DNA from 3 places in the Shewanella sp. SG44-2 genome. Region 2 is predicted to be linked to each of the others. Evidence: predicted binding sites of a transcription regulator. Region 2 holds the regulator's gene; each other region holds the start of a gene.

Region 1 (3,289 bases), on a different contig from region 2:
CTCATGCTTGCCCATTATGACTGTGTCGATGTAGGTAGCGCTGAAGAGGCCATTTTGGCCCTAAAAGCCAACCAATTTGATTTGGTGATTAGCGATGTACAAATGGACGGTATTGGTGGCATGGGCTTGTTAAGCTATTTACAACAAAACCAACCTAAATTGCCAGTATTGTTAATGACCGCTTATGCCACTATTAACAGTGCCGTGAGTGCGATGAAATTAGGCGCGGTGGATTATCTTGCTAAACCGTTTGCGCCTGAAGTGTTATTGAATCAGGTGTCACGCTATTTACCTTTAAAACAAAATCATGATAAACCCGTGGTCGCAGATGAGAAAAGTCTAGCGCTGTTGTCGCTGGCTCAGCGGGTAGCAGTATCTGATGCATCGGTAATGATTATGGGTCCTAGTGGCTCAGGTAAAGAAGTGTTAGCGCGCTATATTCACCAACATAGTCAACGCCATGACCAACCATTTATTGCGATTAACTGCGCTGCAATCCCTGAAAACATGTTAGAAGCCACTTTATTTGGTTACGAGAAAGGTGCATTTACTGGCGCTTATCAAGCCTGCCCAGGCAAGTTTGAACAAGCCCAAGGCGGCACGATATTACTTGATGAAATATCTGAGATGGAACTTGGCTTACAAGCTAAATTGCTCAGGGTATTACAAGAGCGCGAAGTAGAGCGTTTAGGTGGCCGTAAAACCATTAAACTTGATGTGCGAGTGTTGGCAACTTCAAACAGAGATTTAAAAGCGATGGCGACCTCTGGTGAGTTTAGGGAAGATTTATACTACCGAATTAATGTGTTTCCGTTAACGTGGCCAGCGCTGCATCAGCGTCCTGCTGATATATTACCGCTTGCACGGCATTTGCTGATTAAACATGCTAAAGCATTTAATATGGCTTCTGTGCCTAAGCTTGATGATGCTGCCACTCGGCGTTTATTGACTCATCGATGGCCTGGTAACGTGCGCGAGTTAGATAATGTTATTCAACGAGCGCTAATATTACGGGTTAATGATGATATTGGTGTCAATGACATTATTTTAGATTCTGCCGATGTGAATTTGGTTTCAACAGAATATGTTGATGCGGATAAGTCAGCCGAAGTTGATGGTTTAGGTGACGAACTAAAAGCCCAGGAACATGTCATTATTTTAGAAACTCTAAATCAATGTCAGGGCAGTCGGAAAATGGTCGCTGAAAAACTTGGTATAAGCGCCCGTACGCTACGCTATAAAATGGCCAAAATGCGTGATATGGGCATTCAATTACCTGCTTAACGTAAATGCCGTCAACAATCGTTAGTTAACGTTATGATTTAATAGTCTAATCAAGTCTGTTTTTTATTGTTAACCTACGTGAATACGCAAAAGGTAACCAGTTTCAGTTAATGGAGAGGTTACTTTTGCTTATGTTATTTCCCCTGTTATCTACTAATTATCTACAAATTGTAATACTGGCACCTAAATTGCTTTAACTCCTTATCAGTTATTGTTGTCGTCAAAAAGTCGACGAAAGGGAGTTACATCATGCAGATTAGCGCAAATCCATTAATGCAAGAAATGCAATCGCTTCGCGGCGAAATAGCCCCTTCTATTGGTTCATCTATTCGTCCCAACCTTACCCAGCAAGTGAATAACACCACCGGTGCTGATTTTAGTCAGTTACTGTCTCAAGCTGTGGGAAGCGTCAATGAGCTACAACAATCATCGGCAAATTTAGCGACTCGATTAGACATGGGCGACACCACCGTGACCTTGTCTGATACCGTTATTGCGCGTGAGAAAGCTGGGGTTGCCTTTGAGGCCACAGTGCAAGTACGTAATAAGCTTGTCGATGCTTATAAAGAAATTATGAGTATGCCTGTTTAGTCGCAGACTGTTTTTGAGCACTAAATAACATAACAACATCAGATATAGCAGGTACGCATTGTGAGCACAGACATTATGGTAGGTTCGGATTCAACAGCCGATGGCGGTGTCCAACAAGAGAACAAGTCAGGACTTCTTGGCGGCGGCGTTGGTGGTGCAGATATGATGCGTCAAATCATCATGATTCTGGCACTAGCGATATGCCTTGCTTTGGCTGTTTTTGTGATGATGTGGGCCCAAGAGCCTGATTATCGCCCGCTTGGGAAAATGGAAACAGCTGAGATGATCCTAGTCTTAGATGTGCTTGATAAAAACCAAATCGATTATCAAATAAACGTCGACGTGGTAAAAGTGCCTGAAGACAAATATCAAGAAGTGAAATTACTGCTCAGCCGTGCAGGTGTTCAAAGTAGTACTCAAGCAAATGATTACTTAAACCAAGATAGTGGTTTTGGTGTCAGTCAGCGTATGGAACAAGCGCGCTTAAAACAAAGCCAAGAACAAAACCTAGCCAGAGCCATTGAAGAGTTAAAAAGCATTAGTCGTGCGAAAGTGATATTAGCGTTACCTAAAGAAAATGTTTTTGCCCGTAATGCATCTAAACCCAGTGCCACAGTAGTAGTCAATGTACGTCGTGGTGGTTTGGGCCAAGAAGAGATTGATGCCATTGTTGATATCGTAGGCTCAGCAGTTCAAGGGCTTGAACCTGCTCGTGTGACGGTAACTGATTCAAATGGGCGCTTACTCAATTCAGGTAGTCAAGATGGTGCGTCCTCTAGAGCACGTCGTGAGCAAGAGCTCGTACAACAGCAAGAGGCTGAATACCGTAAGAAAATCGAGTCAATCTTGATGCCAATTTTAGGCCCTGAGAATTTTACTTCTCAAGTCGATGTGAATATGAACTTTACCGCAGTAGAGCAAACTGCAAAGCGTTTCTCACCTGATTTGCCGGCGATTCGTAGTGAAATGATCATTGAGAGAAATTCGTCTGGTCAAAACTCTGGCGGTATTCCTGGTGCGCTAAGTAATCAACCACCAATGGAATCTGATATTCCGCAAGTGGCAGGTGAAGCGACAGCTTCAACCATGTCTGGTGACTCTTCAAAAGAAGCCACGCGTAATTATGAATTAGACACTACCATCAGCCATACTCGTCAACAAATTGGGGTGGTTCGTCGTGTAAGCGTGTCAGTTGCGATTAACTTTAAACCCGGCCAAGTAGATGAAAATGGTGTGGTTGCTCGGGTACCGAGAACAGAACAAGAGTTAACTAATATTCGTCGTTTATTAGAAGGCGCGGTAGGTTTTAGTACTCAGCGTGGTGATGCGCTGGAAGTGGTAACCGTTCCGTTTATGGATCAGTTAATTGAAGCGTTACCTGAGCCAGATATGTGGGAGGAGCCTTGGTTTTGGC
Region 2 (3,289 bases):
AAAGTACTGGTACAGGACAAGATCGGGTAATCACCATCATTCAACCAGAGAATTTCCAAGACGAGTCGGCGCCAAAGCAAAAGCTCCCTGAAATCCCTGTTAACAAGCAGATCAAACCATGACCCAAATTACCTTAACCGCTGAAAATCTAGCAAAAAGCTATAAAGCTCGTCAGGTTGTTAAAGATGTGAGCTTAACGGTTAAAACCGGCCAAATTGTCGGTCTTTTAGGCCCTAATGGTGCAGGTAAAACAACCACCTTTTATATGGTTGTCGGCTTAGTAAAAAGCGATAAAGGTCGGATATTAATTGACGATGACGACCTTACTGCCGATCCAATGCATTTGCGCGCCCGCAAAGGTATAGGTTACTTACCACAAGAAGCCAGTATTTTCCGCAAGCTTACCGTTTACGACAACATAATGGCCGTACTGCAAACTCGCAAAGAGCTCAGTACAGACCAACGTATTGAGCAACTTGAGCATCTACTCGAAGAATTCCACATTACTCACATACGCGACAGCCAAGGCATGTCGTTATCGGGTGGCGAACGTCGTCGAGTTGAAATTGCGCGCGCTTTAGCTGCTAATCCAAAATTTATTTTGCTTGATGAGCCTTTTGCTGGTGTTGATCCTATTTCGGTCATCGACATTAAAAAAATCATCCAACAACTTAAAAATCGCGGTTTAGGGGTATTAATTACCGACCATAACGTACGTGAAACGCTAGACGTTTGTGAGCGGGCCTATATCGTTAGCCAGGGTAATTTAATCGCCGAAGGCACACCTGATGAGATATTAAGTAATCAACAAGTTCGTGCTGTGTACTTAGGTGAACAATTCAAGCTATAGTTACTTTACTGGCCTTTAGTCTAGCTAACTCATTTCATTGAACGATACCTAAACAACGTTAAATGTCATTGATGTATATGGCAATCCATTACAGTTTCGAGATTGTCATTTTTATTGAAAATCATCTAGGGATAAGCGGTAAATGAAAGCGTCACTCCAACTTAAAATGGGTCAACACTTAACCATGACCCCACAATTGCAGCAAGCCATTCGCTTACTGCAATTATCGTCATTGGAGCTACAGCAGGAAATCCAACAAGCATTAGATTCAAATCCATTACTTGAAATAGAAGATGAGTTTTCTGAAGCAAAAGACTCCTTAAAGGAAAATCGCGACCAAGCGGATACCGACTTTAGTGACAACAGCATTGTTAATGTCGAAAAAGACACTTCCACTGTCGACATTGCAGAATCCATGACCAAAGAAACCATGGATGATTTAGCCATGGATACCACATGGGACGAAGTGTACACAGCCTCACCAATGTCAGGTTCAGGCAGTGCGAGCATGCGCGATGACGACATGCCCTTTCAAGGTGAAACGACCGAAGGTTTGTACGAACATTTAGAATGGCAAAAAAATCTTACCCCATTTTCAGACACTGATCTCGCCATTGCCACCGCCATTATTGATGCCATAGATGAACGCGGTTATTTAACCCAAAGTACCGAAGATATTCTTGAAGCCATGGGTGATGAAAATGTGGAACTTGATGAAGTTGAAGCGGTATTAAAACGCGTTCAACACTTTGACCCTGTTGGTGTTGCTGCACGTGATTTAAGTGAATGTCTATTTATTCAATTAGCACAATTCTCTAACGACACACCACATATCGATAATGCTCGTTTGTTAATTAAAGGCTATTTAGATTTAATTGCTGGCCGTGATTTCAGATTATTGATGCGTAAAACAAAACTAAAAGAAAATGAATTACGTGACGCAATCACTCTAATTCAGACACTCAATCCTCGTCCTGGTTTATTAATTACCCCAATGGATGATGAATACGTTATTCCCGATGTCACTGTATTAAAGAAAAATGGCCGCTGGGTTGTAGAGTTAAACCCAGACAACATGCCTAAAATTGGTGTTAATCAGCAATACGCGGCCATGGCTAGAGGCAGTAAAAACCCGTCGGATAGTCAATTTATTCGAGGCCATCTGCAAGAGGCTAAATGGTTTATTAAAAGTATTGAAAGTCGCAACGATACTTTACTTAAAGTGGCAAATTGCATTGTACAATTTCAGCAAGGCTTTTTTGAATATGGCGAAGAAGCCATGAAGCCTATGGTGCTCAATGATATTGCGGAAGCAGTAGAGATGCACGAATCGACCATTTCACGAGTCACCACACAAAAATATATGCACACCCCACGAGGGTTGTTTGAACTAAAATACTTCTTCTCTAGCCATGTCAGTACTGACGATGGCGGGGAATGCTCATCTACAGCCATTCGTGCTTTTATCAAAAAGCTGGTTGCCGCAGAAAACCAGAAAAAACCACTGAGCGACAGTAAAATGGCTCAGCTTCTGGCAGAACAGGGCATAAACGTTGCGCGTCGTACGATTGCAAAATACCGTGAAGCAATGATGATCCCGCCCTCAAACCAACGTAAGAGTTTATAACCTACTAGGCAATGGAGGATTTTTTATGCAAATAAGTCTGACTGGACATCATGTCGAAATCACAGAATCTTTACGTGAATACGTCCAAGGTAAATTTTCAAAGCTTGAACGGCACTTCGATCAGATCCATAATGTACACGTTGTGCTCAATGTAGAAAAATTACAACAAAAAGCAGAAGCTAAAATCAACGTTAATGGCGCAGAGATTTTTGCAATGTCAGAAAATACTGATATGTATGCTGCAATAGACGCCCTGATCGATAAACTCGACCGTCAGGTAATTAAACACAAAGAGAAGAATACAAAACACTAACGATGGAACTTTGTACCATTCTGCAGCCGGAATGCACTACCTGTGCCACACCGGGCAGTAAGAAAAAAGTACTGGAACTCATCAGCAATTTAGTCGCTGCCCAGTACCCAACCCTGTCTTCGCAAGAGGTTTTTGAAAGCCTGTTAGCGAGAGAGAAAATGGGTAGCACAGGTATAGGAAATGGCATTGCGATACCTCATGGTCGATTAACGACCATCGATCACCCTATCGCGATATTTATTAAATGTGAAGAAGCCATTGCCTTTGATGCAATAGATAAGCAGCCCGTGGATCTTTTATTTGCTTTGTTAGTACCTGCCGACCAGTGCCAACAACATTTAGGCACGTTATCAAGCATGGCCCAAAAGTTAAGCGATAAGCAAATATTGAAACAGCTTCGCAAAACTCACGACGCAACAGAACTTTATCAGGTTATTACTGCATGAAACTTGTCATAGTATCGGGACGTTCAGGCTCAGGAAAATCCGTTGCCCTGAGA
Region 3 (3,289 bases), on a different contig from region 2:
CGCAGTCTCTTATTACTAGCGGCGCCAATAGCTAGCCTATTGCAAGTCAATGCAACACAGTTAGCGAGACAAAGGGCTGTTTGATAACCATTTATTATCCCTAGCTGAGGTTATTTACCATTGAGTTCGTTTTTCTTCACTGTATTTAGCGGATTAACGATCCTGTTTTAGGAATAATGCTAGAATAATGGCTGTGCTGTTAGTTTTTATGACGGCAATGTACTTAGGTTTATGTGGCGATATGCGGCATAATCATCCCGAATCAATACCTATAACAAGAGCTTTTGGCCTTCTGAATGATGCAAATAGAACAAAAAATTTTAATTGTCGGTACCCCATCAGAGCGCGTGACTCGTTTGTGCTGCATTTTCGAATTCCTAGGCGAGCAGTGCGAAATTGTCTCTAATGAATCTTTTTTAGCCCTGATCGAGCAATCTCGGTATCGCGCTGTTGTCATTGTTGATGAAAACATTAGCGTCGAGAGTATCAAAAACATAGCTGCTATAGTGCCTTGGCAACCAATGTTGTTATTAGGCGATACCGATATCAATTTATCCAACATGCTCGGAACAATTGAAGAGCCGATAAATTACCCGCAATTGACTGAACTGCTGCATTTTTGCCAAGTTTTTGGCCAAGCCAAGCGAGAACACACTTTAACCAGTGGCAACCAAACCAAACTATTCCGAAGCTTAGTCGGGCGCAGTGAAGGCATTGCTAAAGTCCGCCATTTGATTAACCAAGTATCAAGCTCTGATGCGACAGTATTAGTATTGGGTCAATCTGGGACCGGTAAAGAAGTTGTAGCGCGTAATATTCATTATTTATCTGAACGACGTGATGGACCGTTTATTCCGGTTAATTGTGGCGCTATACCTGCTGAATTACTTGAAAGTGAATTGTTTGGCCATGAAAAAGGCTCTTTCACTGGGGCGATATCATCTCGTAAAGGCCGTTTTGAATTGGCAGAAGGTGGCACGCTATTTTTAGATGAAATTGGCGATATGCCGCTGCAAATGCAAGTTAAGTTGTTACGTGTGTTGCAAGAAAAGGTATTTGAACGTGTTGGTGGCAGCAAAACAATTGCTACCGATGTGCGTATCGTTGCCGCAACGCATCGCGATCTTGAAACCATGATTGTAGATAACTCATTTCGAGAAGATTTATATTATCGACTCAATGTGTTCCCAATTGAGATGCCAGGATTAAGTGAGCGTCGTGACGATGTGCCGCTACTATTGCACGAATTAGTTAGCCGAGTATTTAATGAAGGCCGCGGTAAGGTTCGTTTCACTCAACGTGCGATTGAATCGTTAAAAGAACACCCTTGGTCTGGTAATGTGCGAGAGTTATCAAACTTAGTTGAACGTTTAACCATCTTATTCCCTGGTGGATTAGTCGACGTTAATGATTTACCGCATAAGTACCGTTATATAGAGGTACCTGAATATTGCGTTGAAATCAGTGAAGAACAATTAGAGCGCGATGCTTTAGCTTCAATATTCAGTGATGAAGAGCCTGTAGAAATACCAGAAACGCGTTTCCCTAGTGAATTGCCGCCAGAAGGGGTTAATTTAAAAGATTTACTCGCTGAATTAGAAATTGACATGATCCGTCAAGCACTTGAGCAGCAAGATAGTGTTGTAGCAAGAGCTGCTGAAATGTTGGGTATTCGTCGTACAACATTAGTCGAAAAAATGCGTAAATATGGTTTGAGTAAAGACTAGACCATTATCTGAATTTTGGATTTTATAAAAACACACCTTCAGGTGTGTTTTTTCGTTTTATCAGTAACTAAAAACTAATGATTTCATGTTTCTAGTGCTTGAGATAATAGCTCGGCACAGCAAATATTTTTAACTTGAGAAGTAATATATTGTTACTGCTAGATAGTATTGCGATTAAGTCGTTTTATTGCATGCTGGCCGAATATTGGTTTTGCAAGATGTGGTAAGGCCAATGAACTAAACTCATAGGTATGTTGTTTTATCATTGGCTTAAAACACGGTCTGCCGATGCTTCTATTACTATAAGAAATTGCTTGGCACAGTAAATGCATTCAGCTAGTCAAATGTTATTTTTTTGACGGAGCGACCATGTATTTAGCACGAGCGTTAACACATACAGATCATTCAGACTATGAGTTACCTGCGTCAGCTTCGTCTATCACTACAACTGATACAGAGGCGGAATCGCCAGCTATTGGGATTAATTCAGTTCAGCAGCGTAATGTGAACTTAGCTGCCAACATAGCAACTAACTTAGCCACTAATTCTGCCACTCCCGTTATCAGTACTTATTCTAGTAAGGCCGCCAATATGTCAAATCAAATGGCGCATATTCTTCAAGCCATGCCATCTGGTGTGGTGATCCTTGATGGTGACGGTGTGGTTACGTTAGCCAATCCAGTTGCAACCGAACTATTAGGACGACCTCTGCAGGGGGCTCGTTGGTTTGATATTATTCATCGCGCTTTTGCCCCACAAGATGATGACGGCCATGAAGTGTCGCTTAAAAATGGTCGACGAGTAAAATTGGCTATTACGCCATTAGCGCCTGAACCTGGGCAGTTGATTGTGTTAACCGATCTCACTGAAACGCGTTTATTGCAGAAAAACTTGTCTCATTTACAACGTTTATCGGCATTAGGCAAAATGGTGGCGACATTAGCACATCAGGTGCGCACCCCATTGTCTGCAGCTTTGCTGTATGCCTCTAATCTTGCTAGTCCTAAATTATCTGATTCTGCTAGGTCTAAGTTTCAATCTAAATTGGTCGACCGGCTTAATGAGCTTGAACGTCAAGTTAATGACATGTTGTTAATGGCAAGAGGGCGTCAGGATGGGATGGCAGAATCAGTCTCAATGGATGAAATCATTAGCCAAGTAATGGCCAGTTGCGAACCGATAGCAGATAAAAAACACTGCCAGCTTGTTGTGGAAGATACTTCACATTCATTGATGCTTGCCAATGCGAATGCTCTCAGTTCTGCGGTGAATAATCTAGTGATGAATAGCCTTGAAGCAGGCGCAACAAAAATAAAAGTCAGTGCCAGCGAAACACCAGATGGGCTATTGTTAGATGTCATCGACAATGGCAAAGGGCTCGAGCCGTCAATGCAACAACAAATTCTTGAACCCTTTTTTACCACTAAAAGCCAAGGTACTGGTTTGGGCTTAGCGGTTGTGCAGTCGGTCGTGCGCAACCATGGTGGACAAATTCAGTTATCGTGCAAGCCGGGTATGGGTTGCCATATTAGGTTGAGCTTTCCACACATGAACAAAGCAAG

What was found. The regulator sigma-54, encoded in region 2, starts transcription at its own class of promoters, with help from an activator protein. The targets are predictions, from matches to a motif close to GTTGGCACGNNNNTNGNNT.
Region 1: the regulator sigma-54 is predicted to act here: its motif matches at 1,460-1,478, upstream of fliE (flagellar hook-basal body complex protein FliE).
Region 3: the regulator sigma-54 is predicted to act here: its motif matches at 2,041-2,059, upstream of H5181_RS14895 (PAS domain-containing sensor histidine kinase).

What each region holds. Positions count from the first base shown of each region.
Region 1 covers NZ_JACJEU010000021.1:68,839-72,127, reverse strand. The annotation lists gene H5181_RS14890 (sigma-54 dependent transcriptional regulator) at 1-1,284, shown strand, start outside; gene fliE (flagellar hook-basal body complex protein FliE) at 1,534-1,875, shown strand; gene fliF (flagellar basal-body MS-ring/collar protein FliF) at 1,948-3,289, shown strand, end outside.
Region 2 covers NZ_JACJEU010000026.1:38,798-42,086, forward strand. The annotation lists gene lptA (lipopolysaccharide transport periplasmic protein LptA) at 1-122, shown strand, start outside; gene lptB (LPS export ABC transporter ATP-binding protein) at 119-850, shown strand; gene H5181_RS16315 (RNA polymerase factor sigma-54) at 993-2,477, shown strand; gene hpf (ribosome hibernation promoting factor) at 2,503-2,790, shown strand; gene ptsN (PTS IIA-like nitrogen regulatory protein PtsN) at 2,793-3,236, shown strand; gene rapZ (RNase adapter RapZ) at 3,233-3,289, shown strand, end outside.
Region 3 covers NZ_JACJEU010000021.1:72,211-75,499, reverse strand. The annotation lists gene H5181_RS14900 (sigma-54 dependent transcriptional regulator) at 297-1,727, shown strand; gene H5181_RS14895 (PAS domain-containing sensor histidine kinase) at 2,097-3,289, shown strand, end outside.